DNA from 2 places in the Legionella sp. 39-23 genome. Region 1 is predicted to be linked to the other one. Evidence: riboswitches for the same ligand, from Rfam matches in the RefSeq annotation. Region 1 holds a riboswitch; the other holds the start of a gene.

Region 1 (15,468 bases):
TAAGTGAGTGCCAAAATTTTTCGGGTTCCGTTTCGCTTCACCCAGGTTAAGAATCATGACGGATTGTGATTTATTCGGGACATCATAAACGGTGTGAATTAGGGGTATAGGGGTACGGTCATGTTAGATACTAGGGAGTACTGCGTGAGCTACTTTAAGGAGCTCGATGAAGAGCTGAAATGCTATCTTGAGCAGTCGCAAATAGAAAAATGTTACCAAGCCTATTTGGTCGCTGAAAAAGCGCATCAAGGCCAGATGCGTCGTTCTGGCGAGCCCTATATTACCCATCCTGTTGCTGCAGCATTAATTCTTGCACGCATGCGCTTAGATTATCAAACTATTATGGCGACTTTACTCCATGATGTCGTTGAAGACACATCAGTGAGTAAAGATGATTTAACACGTCAATTCGGTGAAGAAATTACCTCCCTTGTTGATGGTGTTACCAAGCTGACAAAAATCAAATTTGAATCAAAAGCTGAAGCCCAGGCAGAAAATTTTCGTAAGATGGTCTTGGCTATGGTCAAGGACATCCGAGTAATTATAGTTAAGTTGGCCGATCGTTTGCATAATATGAAAACTCTAGGTTCAATGCCTTATGCAAAGCGCAGACGCATTGCCATTGAAACTCTGGAGATTTATGCCCCGATTGCGAATCGTTTAGGTATGCACTCGATTTATGTAGGCCTTGAAGATTTGGGATTTCAGGCCTTATATCCTATGCGCTATAGAGCAATTAAATCAGCAGTTGAAAAATCTCGTGGCAACCGACGTGAATTGACTCAGACGATTGAACGTGATTTGCAATTGGCTTTAGCGCAATTGAATATTCCATATGAACAAGTATTCGGTAGACAAAAGCACTTATACAGCATTTATAAGAAAATGCGTCAGAAAAAAGCCTCCTTTACTGAGATTACTGATGTTTTTGCGTTTCGTGTAATCACTGAAGATATTGATTCTTGTTACCGTATCTTAGGCGCGTTACATTGCACCTATAAACCTGTTCCACAACGGTTCAAAGACTATATTGGTATTCCTAAAGCAAATGGATACCAATCCTTGCATACTACTTTGTTTGGACCATTTGGCGTTCCACTGGAAGTGCAGATTCGTACTCGCGATATGGATAAAGTTGCTGATAATGGGGTTGCTGCACATTGGATTTATAAATCATCTGGTCTTGAAGTAAATGAGGCGCAACTGCGCGCAAGAGAATGGGTGCAAAGTCTTTTGGAAATGCAGCGCAGCACGGGTAGTTCGTTGGAATTTATTGAAAACGTCAAAATCGATTTATTCCCAGATGAAGTATACGTTTTTACCCCTAAAGGGCATATTATGGAGTTGCCTAAAGGGGCAACACCCGTAGATTTTGCTTATTCAGTACACTCCGGAGTAGGTAATAGTTGTGTGGCAGCGAAAGTAAATAGAAAATTAGTTCCGCTCAGTATCCCTTTATCTAACGGACAAACAGTTGAGATTATTACCGCAGCGGGCGCGCATCCTAATCCGGCATGGTTAAATTTTGTAGTCACAGGGAAAGCTCGTTCTAACATACGTCACTTTCTAAAAAGCCAACAAAATACTGAATCAATTAGTTTAGGAAAACGCCTTCTTGAACAATCATTCAATGAACTATCTAGCGATTACGCTAAAATCCCGCCTGAATCGTTACAGGCTTTATTAAGTGACCTGCATTATAAAGCGATAGATGATTTGCTCTATGCAATAGGTATAGGCAACCAAATGGCGATGGTCATTGCCAAAAGATTGGTAGTGACTCAAGATTCTAATGAGTTGGATAAAGGAACTAAAGCGCATCCATTGGCAATTAAAGGAACAGAGGGCATGGTGGTTCATTTTGGCGAATGTTGCCAGCCTATTCCTGGTGATAATATTGTTGGAAAATTCCAACAAGGCCGAGGAATTATTGTTCATAGCAGCGATTGTGCTACTTTAAAAAATTCACGAAGCAATCCAGAACAATTCATTGCCTTGCGTTGGGATGAAAAAGTTGAGGGAGAATACTGGGTTGATATTACTGTTGATGTAGTGAATGAGCGTGGCGTTTTGGCTGCCCTGGCAACTGCTATTGCTGAGGCAGGATCCAATATCGGTAACATCAATGTAGATCCACGTGATGGTCGGCATAATGCGGTTACTTTTTCAATTAGTGTTGTTGATAGAACGCATTTGGCTCGTGTAATGCGTAGGTTGCGGGCAAATAAAGTGGTGATGCGTCTTTATAGAAAAAAACAAGGGGATAATTAATGCGACCTATAAATACAAAATTGGCTCCAGAAGCGATTGGAACCTATTCACAAGCCATTCAATGTGGTGACACAGTTTATCTTTCAGGACAAATACCACTTGATCCTGCAACGATGCAACTTTGTAGTGAAGATATTAAACTGCAAATTACTCAGGTTTTGGAAAATTTGTCAGCTGTTTGTGAAGCTGCAGGTGGCAGTTTGGCACATATAGTAAAATTGAATGTTTATCTAACTGATTTACATCATTTTCCTTTAATTAATGAAGCGATGAGTCGTTACTTTGCAGCACCTTATCCAGCAAGAGCAGCAATAGAGGTCTCTGCATTACCTCGTGGTTCTCAGGTCGAAATGGATGGTATAATGGTTGTATCTTCGAAGTAATTCATTAAAAAGGTGGTTTGCACATTGTAGCCTGGGTGGAGCGAAGCGTAAGCCGGGTTTCTAGTTATAAACTTCCCGGGTTACGCTTCGCTCCACCCAGGCTACAATACACTAAGGCTACAAATTTATAGTTAGAGTTCATATATGAGTATTATTTCTCTTCATGGAGTGTCCCTCAACATTGCGGGTAATCAATTATTAGATAATGCCGACTGGCAGATCCAACCACAAGAACGTATTGCATTAGTTGGACGAAATGGAGCAGGTAAGTCGACGCTTTTAAAGCTTTTGCAAGGTGAGCTGATCCCAGACAGTGGCCAAATCAATCAGCTTTCTGGATTACGTGTTGCAGGTTTGACTCAAGAAGTTCCCATGACTGGGGACGAATCGGTTTATCATTTCCTGGTGAAAAGTCTTGGTGAGGTGGGTGAGGTTTTATCACGCTTTAATGAACTCTCCCAATTGGGTGACATGGATAAATTGGCCTCATGCCAGCAACAAATGGATAATTTACATGCATGGGATAAATTGCCACAAATCGAGACTATGGCCAGTCGTTTAGGTATCACCACTCATGAACGGATGAATAATCTATCAGGAGGGATGAAACGTCGTGTATTACTGGGGGCAGCATTAATTGCGACTCCGGATTTGTTACTTTTAGATGAACCGACAAACCATTTGGATATTGCAGCAATTGAATGGTTAGAGTCTTATTTGAAAAGTTTCAAGGGATCTGTGTTATTGGTTACCCATGATAGAGAGTTTTTAAGCCAAGTATCCAATCGGATTGTCGAAATCGACAGAGGCAAGCTCTATCAGCATGATTGTGATTATGAAACGTATCTGGATAGAAGAGAATCTATTCGTCTAAGCGAACAAAAGCAAAATGATTTATTTGATAAAAAACTGGCTGAGGAAGAAGTCTGGATTCGCACAGGAATCAAAGCGCGACGAACACGAAATGAAGGTCGGGTTCGTGCATTAAAGGCATTGCGGGAAGAATATAAGGCACGGCGTAATCAATTGGGTAAAGTCAAATCATTTTCTCTCGAAGTAACGCGTTCTGGCTCAATGGTGATTGAAGCAAACCAAGTGAATTATACGCTAGGGGATAAAACAATTTTACGTGATTTTTCCTTATTACTGTCTCGCGGCGATAAATTTGGAATAATTGGTCCTAATGGCTGTGGCAAAACGACTTTAGTACGTTTATTGCTTGGGGAATTACAGCCTGATTCTGGACAGATAAAGCTGGGGACGTCTTTGAGTGTCGCCTATTTTGATCAATTGCGTCGGCAATTGCACGAAGATCAAACCGTCATGTTTAATGTGGGTGATGGTGCGGATTATGTGACAATTAATGGTAAACAAAAGCATGTTGCTAGCTATTTACGCGAATTCTTATTTTCATCAGAACGGTTTAATCAGCCTGTTTCAGTGCTTTCTGGCGGGGAAAGAAACAGATTATTATTAGCCAAGCTGTTTGCTAAACCAGTAAATCTCTTGGTGATGGATGAGCCCACAAATGATTTAGATATTGAAACATTAGAGCTTCTTGAGGGCATGCTAGTTGACTATCCTGGAACTTTAATATTAATTAGTCATGATAGGGCTTTTATTAATCAGGTGGTGACCAGCGTTTTGGTTTATGAAGAAGCAGGGCAGTTCAATGAGTTTGTTGGTGGTTACGATGAATATAAAATGCATAAGAAGCAGCAACAACGTGAGCAGGTGACAAAGGCACCTGTTGTGAAACGCAATGTGGCAGCAAATAAATTAAGCTTTAATGAGCAACGAGAGCTTGCTCAGTTACCGCAGAAAATTGAGCAATTGGAAGGAAAAATAGCTGAATTGCAATTACAAATGGCTGATCCCAAGTTTTACCAACAGGATGCTCAAATCATTGCAAAAATAAATCAGGGTTTGGCTGAAGATGAAGAGTTATTAACACAGTTTTATGCTCGATGGGAAGCGCTAGAAGATATTGAGAAAAGGAACACATGAATGTTATTGACGCTTGCTTTAGTTATTCTTTTTGGTGCGATTTTGGTTTTCTTTTCCGAGGAGTTTGGCAAAACCATTAAGAAACTTTTTGCTATAAAAGGAGCCAAATTAATAATACCTCTGTTTGTTGTTTCCTGGCTAATCTTTTCTTTTGATTTTTGGGTTTTATGGGCAATCTTGTATCTTCGTGACATGCTGCATGCCGTATTGAATTTTTTAGTACAAATTATGCCTTTTCAGAAGTGGGCTGTCCAAGTGGTACAGGTGTTTATGTTGACCTTTCTGTCAGTAGTCCCAGTACTTATTCTTAATTTTATTTCGCAAAAGAAAACTTTTAAAAGCTACAAGCATCCATACTTAACAAGCGGTATAATTTGGATTCTATCTGTTGTTTTAATAATCATAATATGATCGTTATGTAAAGAAATGTAATTATTTTGTAAAGAACTCTTCTTATTCTTAATAAAACCTTAAGTTTTCTTTTCTATACTTCTCGCGTCTAGTTTGGAATTTAATAAAAATAAAGGAGACTAAAGTGGCTTATAACAAACATCATGGTCATGAACAACATACTGGTGCTCATCATGGCCACCAACCCTCTGGCTATAATCCCCATGCTCATGTTTATCCCTCTACCTATACCCCTCATGTACAGGTTTCAACACCCTATGTTCCTCCCGTTTCTCATGTTACTGTAGTTCCCACAAGAAGAAGTTATGGTACTTATCGAAGTTATTCTACAGGTACAGGCGCAGGAGCTGGGGTATTGCTCGTAGGTGCTTTGATTGTTATTCCACTATTCATTTTTGCGTTAGTACTCAAACTCACTCTTGGTGCGGTTGGGTTAGCTGCTACATCAATGGCCTCTGCTGGGGTTGCTGCTGCAGGTGCCGGCGCTTTTGCTTTGAGTGCTGGAACTTTTGGTATCGGTGCACTCGCCTTATATGCTGCTTTGGGTCTTGGATATCTGTACTCCAGTGCTAAAGAATGCTATAGCAGCGATAAGAACGTATTTGCAATGATTAAATCTCGTGTTGTTCATGAAGACAAACCGAGTTTTACCGGCGTGATAAAATCTATAGGCGCTGCGCTGTGGTCTCCATTTTTACTTATCGGTGGTTTGGCTGGCATGGGCGCTAAAGCAGTTGCGAACGCAATTTGTGCAAAGCCTTCGACTGTAAAGACAGAGGAGCCTGGAGTGCAATTTGGTACATCTCCCTTTTCAAAACTTAGTGAGCCCTCGAAGAAACAAGAGCAGCGTCGGAGTCAAGATGTAGTGCCAGGTCAATTTGACAGTCCCTTACAGACTGATACCTCTCAAGCTACTGGAAAAGGTTCCCATCTTTTAGACTCTCAGATTGATTTTCCTACTTCTGGCTTATATCCTAGTTTAAACGGATACTAGTTTTTCATTTAGTTGTTGGTTTGGGGGGTATTTGAGCCCCCAAACCAACGAATCAAACAGCACTTTAATCTAAGTTCTAATTTAAGCCTCTAAACATGGTTCTATAACCCAAAACTAAGGGATGTTTAGCACATTCTCTTCGGCCGCATCTAAGCTTTTTTATCCATAAATAGACTATAATTTAACCAAGATGCTTTATGGAGTGTCAAAAGTGGCTTATAGCAGATCGGTTATTTCAGCAAAAGAAACAACTACTCCAGTATGGCAAGATTTAAGTCCAACAGATCAAAAAAATATCGCAGATCGCATGGAGCAATGGTTTGCAGATATAGAAAGACGTAATCAACCTCATAATACCGAAACAAATCCCTATTTAGCGACTCAATTTTTGTCACGTTTTGGATTAAAAAATGCTTCCGAAGTGTTTGATTTTCTGAAAACAACAGGTGGCAATATGGTATTGACCATGATTGCCCGAGAAATCATGCATGAACAATCACGAGTGCAAGAGCTTAGGGAACGAAATGCAGAAGAAATGCTCAGACAACAACATGTGCTTTTTATTCTTATGGGTTTAATCGCAAAACGAGAAGAACTGGCTAAAAATGTAGACCATCTGCTCCAACTAGAAATCGACAAACATTTTTTGAAGGAACATGCTGAACACAGTCATCCAAAAACTTCTGAGTATCATCCGATTAGAATTATAGATGAGATGATCGATTATTACGTTGAGACCATTAAAGCATTAGATAAGGAGTTGGATGATTTAGAACAACAACTGGATCAGGTTGAAGACGAGTTGGAGGCTATTGAAGCAGAAGAGCAATGGATAGAGGCCTATCATGAGTCGCTTCATGCACATATCGATATACTGGATACGTATTTACGGATACCTCTTTTAAACCATCCCCAAGAAAGTCCTACTGCTTTTTCTGAACGAAGAATCACTGTTTTGACGCAAAATCTAGAACGCTATAAAGAACAAGAGGCGCTATTTAAAAACACCACTCCTGATAGTACTAACACTCAGAATATTGTAAGAAATCGTCTTAACAGCCACATCAGAACAATTGAGCATGAACTTAATTTTCATAAAGTTCATCTAAGTCAAACAGCAACAAACTTTGAAGAGTTATTTCGCCTGACTTTGGAACAAACGCGATCTCAAATACAAGAGCTTCAGCTACAACAATCGACTCCTGGAGAATTGGATGCACAAATTGAGGGTTTAAAATTACGTGAACAAGGATTGTCTTCTGCATTAAAAGTAATGAGAAACAAGAAAATACTTCTTAACGATCAATTAGAACAAGTGTTTGATTTTTCTCAAGCCCGTTTTATTATCAAACCTGAAGAGGCAAAACGCCTTGTACAAAAAGATGATGGTTCCTATGCTTTAATTCCTAAAGATGCAGATCCTGATAATTTGAGTGAAGAGGAGTGGTTGCAAGCGAAGCGTGACTTTGAGCAAGCGAAAGAAAGTATTCAAACGCCACGTGTTAATTGTCTTGAAAAAATACAAGAAAACTTGCAGAAACATATGCACCGCAAAGAACACCATCTCAGCTTAAGAGAAGTATTAAGAACCCAAAAGTTAGAGATGCAACGTGCCAGAATGGAAATGGGGGAAACATTGAGAGAAGCTGAGGATCGAAGAACATTCTTATTAAGTAGGCGGCCTAGTGTGCAACAGACATCTAGTGCAAAATCTGAACCTCCTGCAAGTTATGCACAAATGATAGAAAAATTTGAATCTTTAGTATTAAAAGCACCTAAAAAGGACGATATAGAAAACGCACGCGGTATTGTCGAGCGCTCATCAATCTCTCCTAAAAATAAAGGCGAGCTTAATAAATTAATCGAACAAGTCGCACCAGAGAAGACTATGGGGTCACAGCAAAGGCTTCAATGGCTCTACAGCGCCAAACGATTGATAAAAGATACATCGCCCACACCCGAAGCCGATTCGACTTTGCGAAAAAAAGATTAAACAAACCTGATGCCACAGGGATGATGAATCGGCGTATTCCGTGTATAATGCCGACAATTTATTTTTCAGGTTGCTTCATGAATAAACAGGACTTTTACTTCGATTTACCTCCAGAATTAATTGCGCAGTATCCTTTAGCTAATCGTAGCGATTCACGCCTTTTAACTTATAATCGCCAAAAAGGTGAATATGGTCACTATCAGTTTCGCGAAATTGCTGATTTTTTAAATCCTGGCGATTTACTGGTAATGAATGATTCCAAAGTGATCCCGGCCAGACTTTATGGCCATAAAACCACTGGAGGAAAAGTTGAGCTATTAGTTGAACGGATTACGGGGGAATTGACTTTTCTAGCTCATATTAAAGCCAGTAAAGCGCTGAAATCTGGCTCAATAATTAAGTTGGATCAAAATAAAGAAATCGAAATTCTTGATAGGCAAGATGATTTATTCATTTGTAAAGCGGATATGGAGGTCTTGAAATTATTGAATGGAATAGGGCATATTCCTTTACCTCCATACATTACCCGAAATGATGAAACTCTGGATCTGGATCGTTATCAAACCGTGTATGCAAAATATGAAGGATCTGTGGCAGCACCCACAGCGGGCTTGCATTTTGATGAGTCAGTTTTATCGAGCATCCAGTCACGGGGGGTTACAGTAGCCTATCTTACTTTGCATGTTGGGGCAGGGACATTCAGGCCTGTGCGCAGTGATAACATAAAAGATCATAAAATGCATAGTGAGCGATTTACAATTAGTCCCGAATTATGCGCTGCGGTACATGCCACAAAGGCTGCAGGAAATAGGGTAATCGCCATAGGGACAACTGCTTTGCGTAGTCTCGAGAGTGCAGCACAAGATGGCGTGCTTACCGCATGCAGCAGAGATACGGATATCTTTATTTACCCAGGATATCAGTTTAAGATTTGCGATGGATTAATGACTAATTTTCACTTACCTGAATCTACTTTGTTAATGCTGGTTTCCGCTTTTATTGGTCATGAACGAGCAATGATGCTTTATCAAGAAGCAATCGAAAAGAGGTATAGGTTCTTTAGTTATGGTGACACCAGTTTATTGCTATAAATCAGGAGTTCAGGAATGTTGACCGCCGTACAGAATTTTTTACCCGTCCTCACTTCGGAAGCAGGTTTGTGTCTTACAACAGCAAATTGGCAAGAGGCAAAAGTAACAGCAGCATCTTACTCTTTAGAGAGTTTGTTGTATAAACCTGGTCAGGATGTACTCAAAAAAATAACTGATTTATCACATTATCTTGTTTGGCCTGAGGTAATCGTGCTCAATGCAGCATCATTGGTGGCGAATAAAGAAGGAATTTATACGCTTAAATCACCCTATGATGGTTCGAGAATAAAATTTACATCAGAGGAACTTTTTCATCTTATTCAGCATTTAAAGCCCGATGCAGTTGTTTTGCCGCAAAACATAATGCAAGATTTTCCACAAATTTGGGATAATTGGAATGATGTAATTGTTCCATTTATACATGTTAATGATCTTAAAAAGCATGTGGTGGCTAAATCGCATGGAGTGTATTTTAATGTTGTACATGAGTTGGATTGGGAGCAATTAAATCGCTGGTCTCATGTACCGCGCTACGTCATGGGCTGCTTTGATTCCGAGTTAATTTGGCGCCTGTATGACAAAGGTATAGAGTTTATTGAGACTAACGAACCAGCGCAAGCAGCATTACAAGGAAAAGTCTATAGTCGCGCAGGGGATGTGGATTTAATGGATGCAAAAACAGAGATGCAATTTGAACTGATTGATTCTGATTGCGTTTGTCCCACCTGTTCGCAGCAATTTACTCGTGCCTATCTTCATCATTTATTACAACATACGCCTTTATTATGTCAGCGATTTTTGATTCAGCATAATGTGTTTTATGTGCAGAATGGTAAACAACCTGTTTGATTGTATTTTACCCTCACCCTACCCCCTTTCCCGATAGCAGGAGAGGGAATTATTTTAACTTTAGGTGTTTAGCCAAAAATCCCATCTCCCCATGGGGGAGAAGGTGTTTTTCAGGGCGGATGAGGGTTGTTATTTATGATAATGTTTGACAGTTTTTTTCATAACAGCTAGCATTACCAACAATTGATGGCGCGGGGTGTCGTGATAAACGTCTGAGAAATACCCGTTGAACTTGATCTGGTTCATACCAGCGTAAGAACGCCTTAAATCTGAATTTTATTTTAGAGCAATTTGAACTTTTAGAATGGCCTTGCCATGGTATATTGGCTCTTGTTTAGAGTTATTATCAACAGTTCTAATGCAGGTTAATTTCTTCAATTAAGTCTTTACGCGATATCTGTAGCCATCCTTTATTTTATCTATTAATCCAAGGAGCTATGGCATGAGTGCGTTATCTACACGAACAACTTTATTACTCAATTGGTATGCAAATCCTTACCATACCCCAATTTTTGTTGCCCATGCATTAGGTTATTATCAACAAGAAGGCATAAAATTGGCAATTTTGGAGCCTAGTGATCCCAGTGATGTGACTGAAATTGTAGGTATGGGACATGTTGATTTTGGGGTTAAGGCTATGATTCATACCTTAGCGGCTCGTGCAAAAGGTTATCCTGTCACATCAATTGGGACCTTATTGGATGAACCTCCTACAGGGCTTATCGCACTTAAATCCAGTGGTATTACCTCATTTCAAGACATCGTTGGTAAACGAGTAGGGTACATTGGTGAATTTGGCAAAATCATTATTGATAATTTGGCACAGTTGGCGGGTATTGATCCCACAAGTTATGAAACTGTGCGTATTGGTATGAATGTTACGGACGCAATTTGTCGTGACCTTATTGACACGGGTATTGGTTTTATTAATTTTCAAAAAGTTGAATTGGAACACTTACGTGGTGAAACGGTATTTTTACGCATAGACCAGCTTGCGGGTCTTGGGTGCTGCTGTTTTTGCTCCATTCAGTTTATTGTGCCAGAAAGAATGTTAAAAAATCCTGAAACTATTAAAGGATTTCTCAAGGCCACGCAACGTGGCGCTGCATTTACTACTGAAAATCCAGATGAAGCTTATGAGCTTTTATGCAGAGCAAAACCTCAATTACGAACTCCAATGTATCAGACCATTTTCATTCGAAGCCTGCCCTTTTTCTCACGTAATCTTTTAAATGTAGAACGCGATTGGAATAAGGTCGGTAGTTTTGGCAAGCATTTGGGGGTAATTGATGACGCTTTCTCAGTGAACTCTTGTTATACAAATGAGATGTTACCCAAAATGCCTTATTCTGATCTGGAGCCTATCGCGTGTTGTGTGAGTGAATAAAAATTAAATCATTGCCTGGATTTGTAGCCTGGTTGCTTGCAACCAGGATTGGCCCAACTGAGATAGGTTAAGTTTGAGTGATTATAAATGAAAAATGCTGCTGTGGTTGGTGCTGGAGTTATGGGATGTTTGCTGGCCTTGCGTTTACAAAAAGAGGGATGGCAGGTGACCCTCTTTGAGGCGGAAACCTCATTCAATAACTGTAGTTTTGCTGCAGCAGGTTTATTGGCACCTTTGTCTGAGCTTGATAAAGCGGAGCAAGTAATTTTTAGTTTAGGAATGGAGTCAGTTGATACATTATGGAAGCTTATTTTGAATCAATTAACTGATCCTATTTATTTTCGCCAAGAAGGTTCGCTTGTAGTTCACCACCCTCAAGATAAAGCAGAATGGCAGCAGTTCAGTACTCGAATTGTCAATAAATTAAGTGATTCATGTTATCAGTTGCTGACTCAAGATACATTGAGTCAGCTTGAACCAGAGCTGAATCAATTCAAAGTGGGATATTATTTCCCCAAAGAGGCTCAACTTGATAATCAGGCTTTGTTGTTGGCACTAAAAAAACATCTGTGCCAGCAAGGAGTTATTTGGCGAGAGCAAACTTTTGTTGCTCACCTACATTCAGGCCAAGTAGCAACAGCAAAAGAGTCTTATGTATTTGATTTTGTTTTTGACTGCCGAGGTATTGGTGCAAAAAGCACTTTTGCTAATTTACGTGGACTGCGAGGAGAGCTTATTTGGCTACATGCACCTGAAGTTCGCTTACAAAGACCAATACGGTTCTTGCATCCACGATATAATATTTATATTGTTCCTCGTCCTAACTCCTATTATCTTGTTGGCGCCAGTGAATTAGAGACAGAAGACCCCAGTCCAATTTCAGTACGTACCACGCTTGAATTATTAACGGCGGTTTACTATGTACATCGAGGTTTTGCCGAAGCACGGATAATTAAAACGGTGACGCATAGTCGTCCAACATTGGTGCATCATCAACCTCGGATAAAATATGCAAAACAATTGATTGCTGTTAATGGACTTTATCGTCATGGATTTTTAATTGCTCCGGCTTTGGTAGAGGAAATTATACGTGGATTAAAAAGTAATCAAAAAGATATCTGTTACCCTGAGCTTTGGGAGGCTTATTCGTGATTATTTATATAAATGATAAACCACTAAATTTAGATGCATCCTGTACGTTACAGGAAATGCTTGCGCAGAAAACGGGCGTTGCTGCACATGTTGCAATTGCAATTAATAATCAATTTATCCCCAAATCCATGTTTGCTGATACAGTCTTGCGTGAGGGTGATCGTATTGATCTCATCGTGCCGATGCAAGGAGGTTAGGGGATGTGGCATTTAGCAGATAAGCCTTTAACGAGCCGTTTGCTTTTGGGAACAGCAGGTTATCCATCCCTTGAGGTAATGACCGATGCGATTCGCTCCTCTAAAACGAACGTAATTACCGTTTCTTTGAAACGCCAAATGGCAAATGGGGTGGGTAGTGATTTATTTTGGCAAACCATCCAATCTTTGGATTGTCATGTACTTCCCAATACTGCTGGTTGTCGCGATGCGCAAACTGCGATTACTACTGCTGAAATGGCGCGTGAACTGTTTCAAACATCATGGATTAAATTAGAAGTGATTGGCGATGATTTCAGTTTACAGCCGGATCCTTTTGAATTGCTGCGTGCGGCTACTGAATTAGTAAAACGGGGATTTGAAGTCTTTCCTTACTGTACCGATGACTTGGTTTTATGCCAACGTTTAATTGATTGTGGTTGTAGGATCTTGATGCCCTGGGCAGCGCCTATTGGTTCAGGAAAAGGATTACTCAATCCTTTTGCTTTGGAAACATTACGCCATCGACTGGCAGATGTAACCTTGATAGTCGACGCAGGGATTGGCAAGCCATCTCATGCAACACGTATTTTGGAGTTAGGTTTTGATGCAGTTTTACTGAATAGCGCGGTTGCTTCAGCGATTCATCCTGTAGCAATGGCTGCAGCTTTTTCGCATGCAGTTATTGCTGGACGAGGTGCTTTCGAGGCAGGGCTTATGCCAGAGCGGCTTGCGGCACAATCATGTACCCCTTTGATCGATACCCCTTTTTGGCATCAGGAGGTGATATAATGAGTACTGTGTGGACTAATACGAAACATGAGGGTGAGCTACACACTTTTCGTGGATTGGGTCTTGAGATTCAACTACCATGTTTTAATGAAACTATTCAGCCTAATGCAATTAAAATTAGCGAGAGCTTTTCTCCTGAAAACCTAAAAATGCTACAACAGTATTCTGGAGCGGTTGTTCTAGATTTTACTTTACCTGTATCTCCAGATATGAATAAAAATGCCAAGCATTTAACCACGGGATTTACTTTTGCAGATGTTTTGATACTGAATACACATGAAGCCGAATTTATTTTAAAGCGAAGGATTAGGACGCATCAAGCCATGCAGGAGGCGGCTCATGAATTAATAACTTGGGGTGCAAACAGTATATTTCTTTTGGGGCAAGATCTACAGGATAACTCATGGGAGCATGATTATTGGACAAATGGTGTTACTTCATTTTGGCTGACGCAAAATCGCTTCGCTGATGCAAAATCCCCAGAGCTGCGTTCAGTTCTATCCGCAGCGATTACTGGGGCATTGGCTCTTGGGCATTCTCTGGAGGACGCGCTCATTATCGCAAAAATGTACACACACCAAGCAGTACGTCTGGCACAATCCAATTTATATTATGGTAATTTTTCAGAGCATGAAATGGATTTGCCCTATCTTTCGTCCAAGCCTTTGTATGCAAAACCCAAGCCATTTAAACCATGCCATCGATTAGGCCTTTATCCAGTAGTTGATAGTTACTCATGGGTCGAAATGCTGTTAAAGCTAGGGGTAAAAACCATTCAATTGCGCATTAAAGAAAGAACTGAGACTCTTGAAGAAGAGATGAGACGCAGCATCGCGTTGGCTAAAAAGTATGGTGCTACATTGTTTATTAATGATTATTGGGAAATGGCTTTAAAATTGAATGCAGAAGCGGTTCATTTAGGACAATCGGATTTGGATGCTGCGGATCTTGAGGCGATTAGAAATCAGGGCTTATTGCTGGGAGTAAGTACGCATTGTTATTTTGAGGTTGCACGGGCACATGCGATTTGCCCCTCATACATTGCGATCGGACCGATCTATCCAACGACCAGCAAAGAGATGCCTTTTTTAGCCCAGGGCATTGAGCATTTGCAACGTTGGCAACGTACTTTAAATTATCCCTTGGTGGCAATAGGGGGGATCAATCTGGAGCGAATGCCTGATGTAGTTGCTACAGGTGTTCAAGGCATTGCTCTAATTTCTGCGATTACGCAAGCGAATGATCCACAAAAAGCGACGGCGCAACTGTTGAGTTTTATTGACTGATAGCACTGTGAGGCAAAATCTAGGTTAAGGAACTTAATATGGCTGTTTTATCTGAGTTTGAACGTTATTCCCAGCAAATTAAATTAGCAGAAATTGGTATTCAGGGGCAAAAAAAACTGCAACAGGCAAAGGTATTGTGCATCGGTGCGGGCGGTATTGGTGCGACATTACTTCCTTATCTTGCTGGAGCAGGAGTGGGAACAATAGGGATTATTGATAATGATTTCATTGAAGAAGGCAATCTGCATCGGCAAATTCTTTACCAAGAAATAGATATTAGCAAAGCAAAGGCTGCTGTGGCAAAGATGAAGCTGAACACGCTCAACTCTAATATCCACATCGAAGATTATGCATTTCGATTAACTGCAGATAATGTAGAAGAGCTTATTGTTCAATATGATCTTGTAGCAGATTGTTCCGATAATTTTTATACACGTTATTTGGCTCACGATGTTTGTTATCGTTTAGGAAAACCCTATGTTTATGCGAGCGCATACCAGTTCCAAGGACATTGTTCTTTATTTTATGGACAGCAAAATCCATGTTTACATTGTTTGTTTCCGATTATTCCTGATACTAACGCCAATTGCCAAAATGGGGGTGTTATCGGTACGTTGCCAGGATTGTTAGGGATCGTGCAAGCAACTGAAATGATTAA
Region 2 (15,104 bases), on a different contig from region 1:
TCAATTGCCTTCAAGGTCCAATTTGTCGCATGAGGTATTTGGTTCGAAAAATCTTTTGCAAAATAATTCCAATTGTCTTTTTGTCCCTCAAGCAAATTCATCACCTGCAAATTTACAGAAGCATGTTCTGCGATTAAAAATTTAATCGCCATGCCAGGAATATAATTATCATCAGCGGGAGGCGTTGCTAACGAAAGACGTGCAACCCCTACACCTCCGGTTTGATAAATACCAGTGAAAGGATGATCGGCGGCAGGAACTAGAGCGATTTTACCTACTGAACCATTGGCATGAATAATTTTTACTCGTCCGGTAGGAATTTCATCACTGGCAGAATCAAATGTAGGGTTTAAGTTAAACAATCCTTTTAGTTTTTCGAGCACTTCATTAAAACTATTACCAGTAAGTACTGGCAAGGGATCTTCTTCGTGGCTTAAAGTAATTTCACTCCATAATAAATCACGCTTTTCTTCAGCAGATAGCTCCTGATAATAGCAAGGCAATTGTGCGTATAAACCAAAACTCATGCAACAATTGATGAGTGCACTAAAAAACAAAATCAAACAACGACGCATTCCAACCTCCTTGTATTTAAAGTTAATTTTTTTTACAGAGTATACGAAATAATGCAACTTTTCTAGGCCATGTATGAAAATGGGGACAATGTGCAGCGTGTAGTCTGGATGCAGCGTAGCTCGGGATAGAATAACTTCTTTTTAACCCGGGTACCGCCACGCTGCACCCAGGCTATGTTGTAAAGATTATGACTTCATAAAATGATCATAAATAGCACGGCTCGCAAGAGCTATGGCATGACTGCGGGGGTAATCACTGGCTGATTTCGATTTAACATATACTGCAATCGCAATATGGCCTTTATTATTGGGTAACGTAATAATGCCAACGTCACTCACGAAACGATACAGTTTTTTAGAACCAGGATATCTTAAATAATCTCGCTCATAAATGGACCACGTTCCAGTTTTATGAGCTACTTTAACACTGGGAGGTAATAACCCTCTTATCCTGCTGCGACCAGTTCGGCATTGCTCCATGATCTTCATAAGAAGATTGGTACTTGATTCTGAAAGTGCCTGCTTTTTATATAATTTCACCAGCAATTTCGCCATATCATTCGGAGTCGTGGTATCGCGAGTGTCATTTTCAAAACGTTGCCAGGCTTTCTGCTTTTCTCGCAGGGGCACACGATTCGATATTTTTTGCCAGGAATATACCGGCTGGCGTTTTTTTAAAAAGGTACGATCCACATGATTTGTATCCACAAACATTTCCATAATCGAGCGATTAATAAAAATATTATTGAATCCCAACGCACTCATGCGTTGTGCAACATATTTAGGACCATTTGCTGCCTGCAATAATGCATCACTCGCACTATTATCACTGTTCTTAAGTGTATGCATCAGTATTTGTTTTAAAGAAATATTCAGTTTTTTCTTTTCGAATAAATAATGCAGTGCTCCAGATCCAGGAACCGAATTACGCGCATCCATTTTAATCACACGATTCAAAGAGTCTTTTTTCTCATCGACTCGATGTAAAAAAGCCATCGCGATCGGTAATTTGATGGTACTTGCCATGAAAAAGCGTTGATTGCTGTTATGTGCAATCACCTTATTTTTCTCTATATAAATGGCAGTAATCCCCATGATTGTATTTGATTTTTTTTCAATAACATTTAGCTTCCTAATCAGCTCCGCATCACTCGGAGCAGCAAAACCATTTACTGAAAATACAAAACCCAAAAACCAACACATTACAGTACTTTTTATACTTAGAGTATTGGTATGCTGCGCCAGTAATTTTTTCATATGATATTTAATCCATTTCTCATTATTTTTATTCAATTTTTTAGCATCAATAATAAGGTAATCGCTCACGCGCGCCTAATCAGTAAAGCATTCATTACTGCATATTTCAAAGTGTATGATAAACGTACATTAGAAATTTCCCTATCAGCATGCAACAGTCCATAGTTTGTTAGGAAGGTTTGGTGACCTTGATAAGGTATTTAATTTTCTTTTACCGCATTTTTGACTAATTTTTACTGTCAAGCAATAAGCCATACAATCATTAAGCAAATTTTTATTCTATTTTTAAATTGATTACAATCTTTTGTGCACCTTAGGCAATAAATTAATCATTATTAATCCAAATCGATCAACTTATGCTCGCCACGGCATGCATCGTCAAACGCTTGGATAAAATAAATTCTTAAGAATTACTGAAAACCTGTTTTTTTAATGGCTTGTTAGTCAACAAAAACCAATAATCAGAACTCAGTAATTCATGAGATAATCTTCTATGGCGCCGGGTTTTCTGCTTCCATCACAGGCTTTGCCTTTTCCTTCTTTGGGGAGCTAAAAATCTTACTCAAAAAACTACCCGACCGCTTAAATTTATCTACTTTGTCGCTGACAGTTGGCGTACCTGGTGCTTCCCTTTCCGGTGCAGGAGCCGATGAGGCTCTCTTAAACATTGTGGGGAGCTCCGCTTGAGAATATTGTTTCACGATTTTCTTCGACTCAGGGGTTTTCACAGCTCCAGGAGAATTAGAAGATGATACCTCCACACTTTGATCATCCTCAGTAGAAGACGGTGCTGATGAGGTCTGAGTAAAACCAATCGCAAGATCCAAACGAGTCAATGCCTCTTGCGCCTCCATTCGTTGTGTCTTTGTTTTACTTGTCAATGAGAGAATGATCTCTTTTAAAGCAAAACCTACAGGACTTTGAAACACTTCATGCTCTAAATTCATATGTTCACTTAAGTCCTCTTTTTGCATTCGTTCAAGAGTTTCACCTAAGCCTGTGGTTGCCTGCTGTTGCAAAAAAGAAGAGAAGGGGCGCTCGTCTGCATCCGTTTCTGGTTTATTGACTAAGTCTTTGATTGCAGCCTGTGCCTTCATATGTTCTGATACAATAAAATGACCGGTAAGCACTTCATAAATACTTATCCCCAAACTATAACGGGATTCGTACTCAATTTCCTGTATAGAAACCATGGGTTTTGAGCCGGGGTTATTACTCACCGAATCAAGCAAGAATTGATACCCTACAGAAATATTATTACTCAGCTCATTTACTGGAATCGCATCTTTTCCAGTTACGTCTCGCAAAGATTTCACGTCTGAAAGAACCAAACGACCATCATCAGCAATCACAAAATTGCCGGGTTTAAAGTCTGTAAAACAAAAACCTGCGGCACGCAGATCAGCCATTATTTGCAACATATTTCTAACATACTGTATACGACTGACAAAATCGTTGTTTACTACTCGCAAATCCTGTCGTCCACAATATTCCACAACCTCTAAATAATATTTTTGGCTTCTATGCATGAACTCTTCCAGCGCATATTGTTCAGGGAAGTGCTTGTTTAACACGTTATGTTTGCGCGCTCTGATATATGCAGGAAAATCAATATCATGTTCAGAAATAACCCGGAAAACAACAGGTACATCTTTATACGTTATCGAATAAATAGGGATTGCAGAACCACCCAATAACTTTATCGGGACATTCTTGTTGCCTATGGGCATAGTCTCTTGAAACTGCACAATATATTCAGATGCTTTTAAAGCAAATTTAATAATATTATCTGTAATCCCAGATAAAACTCCTGTCGCTTCTCCAGATTTGATTTGTTTTGTAAGTGCTTCTGCGACCTGCAAAGCGTGTTTTTTTTTCTCCTTTTCAATTTTTATCTGTTTGGAAGTTGCGACCATTAAAAAAATCCTAAATCCTATAAAATATGGCTGCAAATCATACAGAGTCACAAAAAAACCATCAAGGCTTATTTTATTTACTTATCATGCTGGCTATCTTGCATCAAATTTTAGAACTCGTAAGGAAGTAGGTATGTTCCAAATACTCCATTAACTCTTCTTTATTCACTGGCATCTGGGTTAAACCAATATATTTATCAGGCCGAATCAACACCACGGTAGGTTGACTGATTTTAAAGCGCTGGTACATCTTTTGATGTTCATCAATCAATATTGAAATCCCTTTGTCAGCTATATTCATTCCCGAATGCGGAAGGATAATATGAGTTTTTATTAGCCCCTTAAATTGCTGCGTAACAGTTGCAGCAAGTTCAGCGAAAGCGGACAGAGCGTTATTATCAGCAAGTCCCACAAACAACAATAAATGATGTAGCGTTCCTTGCGTCACTTGCTGCAGCTCTCTTTTTTCTTTAGTTTGCGCATCAAGTAAAGGGAAGTTCATAAGAAGCTCACCAACATGAAACTTTGTCTTTTCGCCGAGTACTTTAACTATTGGACTTTTGGCATAGCTTACTGACAACTCGGCCAAATTATACATGACAAAATTTTTAATCGAATCGAACGACATGGCTATGCGTAAAAAGAAGTTACGCAGAGAAATCATCGACGGATTACTCATCATCATCAAACGAGTCATTGCTCCCGTATTTTTTAATACCTCTGCAGCAATGGGATGACGTTCGCAATGATAACTATCAAGCAATGCATCGGTTGCCAGTCCTTTTTGCACCAGCGCTAATTTCCAGGCCAAATTATAGATATCTTGCAACCCCGTATTTAAACCTTGCCCACCCATAGGACTATGAACATGCGCTGAATCACCAGCAAAAAATACGCGTCCGTAACGATAGTTTTGAATTTGCTTGTGATCAATACCAAATTGGCTAATCCAAATAGGATCACGTAGGGTTGCTGAATCCGTACAACGCGCCTTAAAAGCCCTTGTAATGTCTTCGATTGAAGGTTCTTGATGCATGATTTTTTCTGGGGCAGTCATGACCAAACGATAACGTTTCTCTCCCATTGGAAAACAGGCTAGTGGCCCTTCGGCACTCACATAGATTATAAATTTATTCTCTGGCAGCTCCCAATCAATAAGCAAATCAGCAAGCCACCAAGTTTGTTTGAAGGAAGAGCCTATAAACTCTGCATTCACTAATTTTCTTAGGGTACTGTGTGAACCATCGCAAGCAATAATCCACTGCGATTGAACCTGTTCCATACTGCCATCAACATGCTTTAAAGTAGATACCATATGGGTTGCTGATTGTTCGCTTTCCATCAGTTCAGTTTGCCATTCAACCTGCAAACCTCTATCAGCTAATCCTTGATAGAAAATATGTTCCGTTTTACTTTGAGGGAGATCAATAACAAAATGATAATCTGCTTCAACATTGGCATACGTTGCATGAATTAACTCTTTTCCCTTAGACTTAAACATAACTCCGTCTACTTTTTGTCCCTCAATGAGTATTTCATCAAGAAAACCACAATCCCTAAGCAGATCAAGTGTACGAATATGAATGGCCAACGCTTTAGACTTGTCACTGAGCGTCGACTTTTTATCAATGATCCGGCAACTCAAACCTTGGCGGGTTAGTTCATTTGCGCAAAATAAACCGACGGGGCCGGCGCCAACTACCAGTACATCCAATAACTTATCAGACATATTCACTCCATGAATTGAATCAGATCATTTAGGTTCAGCACTATTATTTGCACTGCGTCTTTAAACTTTATTATATACTAAGCGTAGTTGCTCATAGCCCTATAGAGCTAAAAAAAGCATTGATTTCGCTGGTTTCTTGCTCATGATATTTCCTGCCAGCAACCTGAAGTCGATGCTCTGGATGTTGATGCCAGCCTTGGCTGCCACGTACTAACTTCATAACTCGCCTAAGAAAATCGGGGCCTGGATCATCTTTATCCGTTTGGTAATTGGGATCCTTTTCGAGCCAAAGAGGCGTATTTTTGAAATTTAAATATTCATTGTGGCCAATAACATATTTTATTTCCGGATATTTCTTTTTGAGATAACAGACTAAAAATGCGTTTGCTTTTGTCTGTGCTTCGGTGAGATCATCTTTGCTATCAATCCCACCTACATTTTCAATACCAATAGCATAATGGTTCAAGCCTATAACATGCCGAGCCATCCAATGATCCGGCATAAGTTGATAGATGCTTCCATCTCGATCTACTACAAAATGGGTAGAGACGTTCAAGTCACCAGGCAACTCTTTAATGCGCGGTGAGTTTTTGGGGAATATTGGTGGATTAAATACACGAAAAGTTGCTTTGAACGTAGGGATACATGTCCAATGCAAAACAATCATTTTCGGTTCAATTTCAATGGACTTCGAATCGATTCCATAATGAGTTAATTGATACTGACGTGTTAACACAACACGTTGGAGATCAAATTGAATCGGTGCTTTATGAATTTTTTGCGCGTCATTACAAGAAAAGGCATGTACCAGCGAACTTATAAAAAATGAGCAAAGTAGAAGAGTTTTCATATTATTCTTTTAATACCATAAAGTATGCTGTTACATAATCTGGCAAATGATGGGTTGCCTGCGCAAACGCTTTTCTCCCAGCATAACTGCCCGCTAAAAAGTCAACTTGATACAAATTATTTTCAAATGCGCCTCCGGTGTCAGCAAAAATGCCAGCTCGTGTCACCATGTTTCCTGAACGATTAGGGTATTGCACCATCAATAATTTACCTAAACCAAACTGCGTAAGATCAGCGGCAAAAGTAACTTCTGTATTCACAGTAATTTTATGATCTGCATCTTTTCCATAGCCTTTGATGCCTGCTACTGGTTTAAAATACCAATAACGCTCTTGCTGATAGGGATTTTTGGCTTTGTCATATGCAATGTTATTACAACGATGCACATTAAAGGTTTTTGTTGGATGGTTCAAGCCAAAATCAGCAACAACGGTACCTTGCATTAATGCTGCTTCGATGTCTTCTCGATTGAAATAACCCAAAGCAGGTACATTTTTATTCGCTAATGCGCCTTTTAAAATAGCCTGCTTGCCATATTGGAAACGTATCAGTCCAGGCTTAGCCTCTGCCTCCTCCAAAGTCAGTAATTCTTCATCCTTAGGAAGACCATAAAGGGCAAAGGGATAAACCGCGTTGCGTGTAGTTGATGCCTTAGCACGATGAACATAATACTTAGTCATTAAAATCTTATCTTTGGGTAAATGCGCAAGAAGCGGTTTTTGCATACTCAGTGGCTTCGCTTGTTCTTGATCAGGATACCAACGCATAAAATCAAAGTGTGCTTTAACAAAAGCAGGATTATTCATTTCGTTTTGGTGTTGGCAAATAAATATTAAGGTTGCTTTGACTCGCACAAGAGGGATTTTAAACACTTTGCCTTCATGAATAACCCGAGGATCATAATGGCTGCCTTTATTTAAATAAGCCAAAGTCTCTTTGGCGGTAGCACATAAAGCAGGCCCATTGATTTCATAACGGGTTGCAGACGACGGTTCAGCCGGCATAAAACGAGGTGCAGCGACTGCGTCAAGATTCATTAATAGAAACAAACTATAAAAAAAAACTTTTATTTTCATTGTGCACAATCATTGTTTATTAAAACAAAATGATACCATAGATACGGTATTAAATTCTAAGAATTAGCTCTGGTAAGTCGTAGAGCTAATATAGGCTTAAAATACTAATATGAGAAGACCACTCTTCGCTGTGCATACCGAAGTACACCACAGCAAAGAACGGAAAATAGGAGGGGCAATTTATTTATTTCGTAGTTCACTCTAAGAGTTAAACAACACCAAACCATTTTTACCGTCGTCCTTATTAAAATTACAAGTCCAATCGACTACCATTTGTTGCTTATGCAAAATGGGATCAAAAAAATTCACGTGTAGTGTCACTGTATTATCGTCAAAAACACTTAAACGACCTGATAACGTTAGGAATTCTCCTGAGGGGTTTTGTATAAAAATTTTCATAGACGTAGTCACCGTATCTATCAATATGTTATTAATAGTTTCCTGACCATGAAAATAGTTGGTGAAATTAAAACGAGTGGTAGCCCCCTCTAATCGTCTCATAGCTTGGGTAGCAAGTGGTCCTGTTGCTTCACAGTTATCAAAATGAATGATTCCTCGAACATCTTCACCACTTTCAACTGCTTTCACTAATTGAGAAAAATTAGTGATATTATTACTGTCCGCATTAGGATCAAGATCTTGTGCATTAGCCTGATTTAATGAAAGGAGCAATGAAACTCCAACAACAACAGATCGCGATATTCTCATTTATATCCTCCATGATGCTTGATAAAGTCAGGTCCCTGAGTAAGAATAAGCCTTTAAACACCTTAAGTGTACAATCTGTTTACCCGTTTTGCCAATTTTTATATTAGAACCTTAACGCACTAAGCAGCTTCCGCCCCATCCAACTCAGAGTCACTCATCGTCACGCGATTAAAATACCAAGCGCTGTACAGAGCACCGAGTCCACAAACAATTAAGCCTAAAGGCAATGCCGTAAGTGTTTGCACCAGTAAATAAGCACTGATGATAGTGAATACAGATGAACCAAACATACGTACGGTATGAATTATGGCTAATGCGAGACCAGTATTTTCCTTATAGTCTGCAAGCATAATCGACATCGTGGCCGGTGCGGTTAAACTAATTCCTAAGTTACAAATTAATGCAAAAGACAAAGCATATAAATCAAATTCAGCAAAGTTTGCATACAATAACATCGCAAAACCTCCGCTAATAATAAACCAGCTACCTAGATAAATGGTGGCAGCCATACTGAAATACTTACGCAGCCAAATGCCTAAGTAATTCCCGACAATAATATTTAATCCATTAATAATAAAGATAATGCCATACATTAAGGGTGAAAAACCCAGTTGATCAATAATAATGTAGGATGAATTAATCACGGAAAGCATGACCGCAGCAAAGCTAAACATCATAATAAAAGAACCACTCCAAAGCGTAGGCGATGGAATGATGTCTTGATAGGCTTTGATTACCTTTTTTATCTTAAAAGGTTCTTGGGGTTGAGTCCAAAATGGTGACTCAAATAATCCTTTGCGCGCTTGCAACAAGAGCACCAGGCCAATTACAGCCATCAACATAAAATTCGCTTGCCAACTGCAATAGGTAAAGATTAGCGACCCACATACTGGAGCAAGAATGGGAGATATTGAAACAATCATAGACACATAGGATAAAACCTTGGCCCGCTCTACCGTATCTTCAAAGTCTCGCGAGATTGAAAACGCAATCAGATTAGCGCTGCACAAGGCAAACCCCTGTAATGCCCTTCCGAGAATGAGCACAAAAATATTCGGAGCGAAAGCGCAGATTAAGCTGGCAAGAACTGCAATGAGTAAGCTTGCAGGCAATAAACGACGTCGCCCAAAATGATCGATGAGTGGTCCCCAGACTAATTGAGTAACCCCAAAAACAAACAGATAAATACTTAAGGTTAATTGGCTTAAGTCATGTGTTGTATCAAAAAAATTGGTGAGATAAGGCAACGAAGGTTGATAAAGATCAAAGGTAAGTAAAGAAAAAGCCGCTAATAAGCCAATAAATACAATGGAGGTTCTTGTTTGCAACATAATATTCAATTTATAAAAAAATAGCGGGGCATTATAGTAAAATTTTTGTGCTTTTGCTCTAGGGCTGCAAAAAAATCTGCAGTTATTAACAAGTTTTTATGTAGCGTTGGGGAAGCGCGGCATAAGCAGGGATTAAAGTGTTCATTCATTTCAGAAACCCAGGTTACTGCGCCTCCCCCAAGCTATATCCAATTAACCTTGACGAATCAGATAATCGCTGCCTGCATGAATTATTTTTTTCATCCGATTATTTTCTGCTGGATTAGGTTCGCATGCTTTATACGCATCTTTTACTGATGCAATACTAAGAGGCACAATAGGGCGACTGTCGGTCTCTAGATAACCATCTTTATTCTTAAAAATAGTAAACTGGTCCGATGCAAATTCCTGGCAATCAGTTAAAGTCTCATCCTGACAAATTGAAAATTTCAGGGATCGCTCTACGCGATAGTTCTCACTCACCTCATCAGCAAAAACAATATCGCCATAAACTACGCTATGACGGGTACCACAAAAATAATAGCCAAACTTATATTTACCATTTTCAACAACATCGGTACGAATATACCGTCCATCACCTTGCTTCAGGCCATTGAGCGTCACAATATGACGTACCTCTTCTTTAGGTTTGTCAGCCACTGCCAACCCAGTTAGAGCCAATCCCGCGATTAACACAGCAAATCTTTTCATTTTCATTCCTTATCTGAAAAAAACATCCTCAAGGAACATATCTTTAAGGATCAATAACTTACTCTAATGACAATTTGAAGATAAAAAACTTTTAAACCAAACTGACACCGCCGCCCATTATGCTAAAAAGAAAACCATTTGAACAGATAAAAAAACTTCGCTTTTTGCGCAATAAAAAAACGAATGTGGCGTGGTGTTTTATCAGCGGACTGTAAGAAATGTGAGCAATATGATGCTGGCACATGAAGCGCCAGGGTCTGCTTGAACATATTGATGGTCTCATACGAATAAGTTAGACGAGCATTTTGTGCAACAAATTTGCCGCAATGGGTAAAAGGGATCAGGAAACAACAACTATTGTTTTTTGAATTATCCTATGGCAAAGAAACACTTTCATGGTAGAATAATATTTGTACATTAGGGGTGCCGGTTATGGCTGAGAGGATAAACCAACCCTTTGAACCTGATCTCATTCGTCTGAGCGGAGGAAAATGTGTCTATTGTTATGTTCTCAGGTCTTATAGCGTTTATTACTTCATTTATTGGTTTATTACCACAAATTGTCAAATCCTTAAAAACAAAATCGACTCAAGATCTGTCCATGATTATGTTGATTAATTACCTCATCTGCTCTGTCGCATGGATTATTTATGGGAGCAATACAGATTCCTTTTTTGTAATCAGTTCTAATGTAGTCGGTTTGATTGTCAGTTTGCTGCTTATTCTTTTAAAAAGATATTATGATGCACGATGTAATTAATTTAACAGGCTATCAATCGATTCTCTGCCTCAATGGCGATCTACCTGAGTCTTCTTTTTTCATTAGCCTGAACTTGCCTGTCATTGCAGCTGATGGTGCAGCCAATAGCTTATTGGAACGTGGAGTCCACCCACAATTAATCACTGGGGATTTGGACTCTGTACGGCCTGCCATTTTAGAAAACCATCGTTCTCTGCGTTTAGTAGATCAAAATTATAGTGATTTTCAAAAAGCGATGAGTTATTTAAAAGAGAATGATTTATTACCCGCCATCATTGTAGGAATAAATGGCGGGCATTTGGATCATATCTTGAATAATATTAATATCTTTATGGAAACAAACTGCCTTTTGTATGCCCCGCCCCTGCGTGGCTTTGTTCTCAATGAACACTCCCGTATGCATTGCGCATTACCTATCCATACAAAAATCTCGTTAATGGGAATACCCTCGGCAATTGTTTCTTCAACAGGACTTCAGTGGGAGCTCAACAACGCAACGCTTTCTTTTCCAGGACAAACATCGTGTTTCAATCGAACCCTGCACTCAGAAATTGTTTTGGAGATTCATCAAGGTTCAGTTTTGGTTTTGATTTACGAACGGATGATTGCAGATGCAGGATTATCTGCTCTTTAAGTTCAGCAGATAAATATGAGAAAACGTCCATCCTGCAAACAATTCTTTTAGATTTCGTTTAATCTACTTGAATAGTGCAATGCTCACCTGTAGTTACTAAGGTCACCGTGCTGTCTTTTGCCAACTTTTGGGAACCACACATAATATCCTTGCCAAATGCAGAATTTTTTCGGTATCCAAAGACATATACCTTATTTGCAGGTCCCTTGCCTGAATAGGATTTCCCACGCGCACCTGATTTTTTACCATCCACAATAAAACCTAAAGCTGCTGCTGTTTGCTCATCAGTTTTGACTTGTACTTTGATCGTGTCATCAGCAAAGGCATGAATTGAAAAAGAAAATAGAACTACTCCGATCATATTTTTTACACAGCTTTTCATCATACAAACTCTCCTTGTTCAATGATTTCATTAATATAACTTATTTAATGCTGAAGGAATATAAATTCAGCTCAATATCGACGATTTTTTTAACACTGATTCTCGTATATGCCCTCTTAAAAAGAGAAAGAATGGTTTATTGTCTTAACAAGACTAGTGTTTCTCTTGAATTAAAAAACATATACACTATGATCAATATATAATCATATTGATTCATTTATGAATCGCGCTCTTGTGGCGCTTGAGTAAGATTGGTTCCAGCAGAACCCTGTGCTCAAATTTTGTTGCCTATTCATTTAAAGCAATAGGTATAGATCAGAGTACTTAATAAAAATGATATATTGAGTGCAAATAGAGTAAGGATTTTGAATTATGTTGCTAAAATTTTTTAGAAGAAGGGGTCTGCAAACTGCTAGCAATCCAGAGTTTTCCGCTATTATGGATATGTATGAAGCACAAAAACCAAGCCTAGTCAGAGGCGCTCTTTCTGGAGAGAGTTGGCGTCATGAGAGTATGGGCCAAACATTAACTACAATAACCGACCCAGTAAAACTCAGAAAATTAAAAAAGCAGGCAACAGCAAATCTAAATCATTGGAAAGCAAACAAAGCAGAACCTCCTTCTGAAGTTGAGGTGGTAAATCAAGATTGGGGTGATGTAGCACTAGAAGCAACCCGAAAGTATGGAAGACTATATGCTGTATTAAACATGGCAAATTCGCTCTATCCTGGAGGGGCGGCATTGCAAGGTGGAAGTGCTCAAGAAGAAAACATGTGGCACCGAACCACATGTGCCCTATCCTTAAAGGATAAAATAGTGATATGCGATAGGGATTACGAAAACACATTCCTCTATACTCCGGAAGGAAGAGAGTTGGTAGAAGGCAGAAAGAAAATGCTGCCAATGGAACTTGAAATGCTAAAGAAACGATGTAAAGAAGCCTATTCACCGGACGCAAATAAAACGTTTTTCAGTGAAGAGCCCAGAATTTGCTTTAGAGGTCCAATCGTGTCACTTCCATTAGCAATGGATGAATATGCCCCAAATATGGTTGCGGATTCTGGATTAAGTTTCGCATTTCTTCCAGACCAACATATTTTTCCCTTTTATGAATTAAGATCTGCGGCTCCAGAACACTTTGCTGAATCACAATCACAAGAACCTATAGTGCTCAAACAACATAAAGATGATTTGCGACGACGGATTGCAGCGCAACTGGATACATTAATTCTTGCAGAGCAACCTAATGTGCTACTTGGAGCTTGGGGCTGTGGTGAATTTAGAAATGAGCCCGAACTAGTCGCCGAAATTTATGCTGAAGAAATTGAAAAAAGAGCGGCTTTTTTTCAACATATTATGTTCCCAATAATTAATACCCGTTCAAAAATCAATAATTTCGATATATTTCAACAAACACTGACCGGTATCAAACTTGGAGAGGATCAACAACCTTCTCACCAAATGTAAAATAGTCCCAAAACATACCTTCTGAGGGGCTATCTTAAACAGAATGCCCCTCCCCCAAATACCATCATTAAGACTTAGACATTTTTTTCATCTCGTGCACGTTTTCCTCATCACTTGCATCAACTTCGTCTTCCAACTCACTTTTCTCACCTTTTTCTAAATCTTCATCAACAGGTCTCTTGATTATGGATTTAAGTAGCTGCGGAGCCACTGCATTGGCTGCAGTTGTTGAAGTGGGATCTTTAGAAACTTCACTGCCTCCCCATGTAACCAGGAATAATGAACCGTAGAGGAGTTGAAATAAGTACATGACTTGCTGCACTATTTGCTCGTCATGAAATACCAAACTGATTGCCAACCCTAAGATCACTGCCGAGAATATCGCCTGCAGCCCTTGAATCAATTTTTCATTAAGATGAGTATCAGAACGCGCTACTGCATATCCGGAATTGAGTACCTGTGCAAAAGCTATTGGTATTAAAGGAATTGGGCTCATTGTATTCGTAATTTGCATCCCTGCTTGTACTGTGCCTTGCGTCACTAATAAGCCTCCATTACTTCTTTGCGCATTCCGATGGGCTGCAGAAGAGGTCGGTACACGTGCTTGAAGGCGGTCTAATATGTTTGAGGTTGAGCCAGGCATTTTTAAATCCTTTTATAAAGAAATATGAATAAGGGATTAAGTGCTTATTTAATCCATGAATTGATTTGCGCTACTGAAAATGTTACCTCCTTTTCTAACTAAGGTTTTCCAGCGGCAAGTCATTATTTTAACTAGTTTTTTTTCAACTTCAACTTTATTTTTTGGAAAAATATAAGGGTTTTTCATTAGCGAACTAGGTCATTAACATGTCGCTCGCTTGAGACAAAATGAGCTGATTTCGAGCACTGAAGTAAAGCCCCCATCATCTACGGAGGGAGCTAGACTTATTTAAAAACTTACAACTTACTTTATAATGACACACGAAAGGACAATTTTTTAATCTATAAATACAAGGAGTAATGATATGTCTTATGCAAAACAACAAGCGACTCAACAGCCTGTAAGTATGTATAACCTATTAAGCTGGAGCACCGTCTATCGAGGTTATAATGCATTAGTTGCTGCATTCGTCATGTTTCAATACGTTAATAACCCAGAAGCTGCAGCAATAGAGTATCTACCGGATGTTGCAATTCATACGTTTGAAGCAATTGCCCCTAATTCATTAAATCAATTGGCTGCCGGTGCCAACATTGCACGCGGGATCCAAGCAGGGTTGGCGTTTTTCTCCGGTAACTCGACAATCCCCAGCGTTGCTAACCTCACTGATGTATTCAACCATGGGCTTAACACGTATCACAGACTGTCTTGATAAAAAGAATGACTTAAAGAGCATCAGGGAGTGGGTCATTCCTGCCAGACGGGAATGACCACAAATGCATCAGAAATATTCGTATTAAATATTAAAAAAACTGGCGACATTCAGTTAACTAACCTAAATTGGACTGATTTTCGATGATAATTTTCGATCGGCGTTCAAAATCTCATTCGTACACCATGATTTCAGCAAATTTGTGGAAAAATGGAACTCACCGCTTAATCACCGTCATTAATAACACCCCTTGGTATTGCTCAACGGGTAGAAATTCTGGTTATGCAGGAACTTGGTTTTTTTTTGGTGGGGTACTGGAAAAGAAAAGCGAACGCCATCCTTCGGGCTGGTTCATTAAGCCCAAAGGCTTAGTTG

What was found. Region 1 has a riboswitch for thiamine pyrophosphate ahead of thi5 (4-amino-5-hydroxymethyl-2-methylpyrimidine phosphate synthase). Riboswitches for the same ligand answer to the same signal wherever they lie in the genome.
Region 2: another riboswitch for thiamine pyrophosphate. It lies ahead of BGO44_RS06190 (SemiSWEET family sugar transporter); the one in region 1 lies ahead of thi5 (4-amino-5-hydroxymethyl-2-methylpyrimidine phosphate synthase).

What each region holds. Positions count from the first base shown of each region.
Region 1 covers NZ_MKTO01000009.1:360,387-375,854, forward strand. The annotation lists gene spoT (bifunctional GTP diphosphokinase/guanosine-3',5'-bis pyrophosphate 3'-pyrophosphohydrolase) at 145-2,271, shown strand; gene BGO44_RS06010 (RidA family protein) at 2,271-2,654, shown strand; gene BGO44_RS06015 (ATP-binding cassette domain-containing protein) at 2,799-4,661, shown strand; gene BGO44_RS06020 (hypothetical protein) at 4,662-5,072, shown strand; gene BGO44_RS06025 (hypothetical protein) at 5,197-6,066, shown strand; gene BGO44_RS06030 (hypothetical protein) at 6,278-8,059, shown strand; gene queA (tRNA preQ1(34) S-adenosylmethionine ribosyltransferase-isomerase QueA) at 8,137-9,150, shown strand; gene BGO44_RS06040 (tRNA-guanine transglycosylase) at 9,166-9,999, shown strand; TPP riboswitch at 10,182-10,275, shown strand; gene thi5 (4-amino-5-hydroxymethyl-2-methylpyrimidine phosphate synthase) at 10,442-11,386, shown strand; gene thiO (glycine oxidase ThiO) at 11,474-12,538, shown strand; gene thiS (sulfur carrier protein ThiS) at 12,535-12,735, shown strand; gene BGO44_RS06060 (thiazole synthase) at 12,739-13,524, shown strand; gene thiE (thiamine phosphate synthase) at 13,524-14,810, shown strand; gene BGO44_RS06070 (HesA/MoeB/ThiF family protein) at 14,849-15,468, shown strand, end outside.
Region 2 covers NZ_MKTO01000011.1:535-15,638, reverse strand. The annotation lists gene BGO44_RS06235 (hypothetical protein) at 1-575, opposite strand, end outside; gene bla (class A beta-lactamase) at 762-1,832, opposite strand; gene BGO44_RS06225 (protein kinase family protein) at 2,324-3,748, opposite strand; gene BGO44_RS06220 (FAD-dependent monooxygenase) at 3,852-5,477, opposite strand; gene BGO44_RS06215 (N-acetylmuramoyl-L-alanine amidase) at 5,569-6,327, opposite strand; gene BGO44_RS06210 (hypothetical protein) at 6,329-7,402, opposite strand; gene BGO44_RS06205 (VirK family protein) at 7,604-8,110, opposite strand; gene BGO44_RS06200 (multidrug effflux MFS transporter) at 8,230-9,441, opposite strand; gene BGO44_RS06195 (hypothetical protein) at 9,634-10,131, opposite strand; TPP riboswitch at 10,541-10,638, shown strand; gene BGO44_RS06190 (SemiSWEET family sugar transporter) at 10,625-10,891, shown strand; gene BGO44_RS06185 (thiamine diphosphokinase) at 10,875-11,525, shown strand; gene BGO44_RS06180 (hypothetical protein) at 11,584-11,910, opposite strand; gene BGO44_RS06175 (poly(ADP-ribose) glycohydrolase domain-containing protein) at 12,280-13,374, shown strand; gene BGO44_RS06170 (hypothetical protein) at 13,442-14,017, opposite strand; gene BGO44_RS06165 (hypothetical protein) at 14,382-14,729, shown strand; gene BGO44_RS06160 (hypothetical protein) at 14,873-15,104, shown strand, end outside.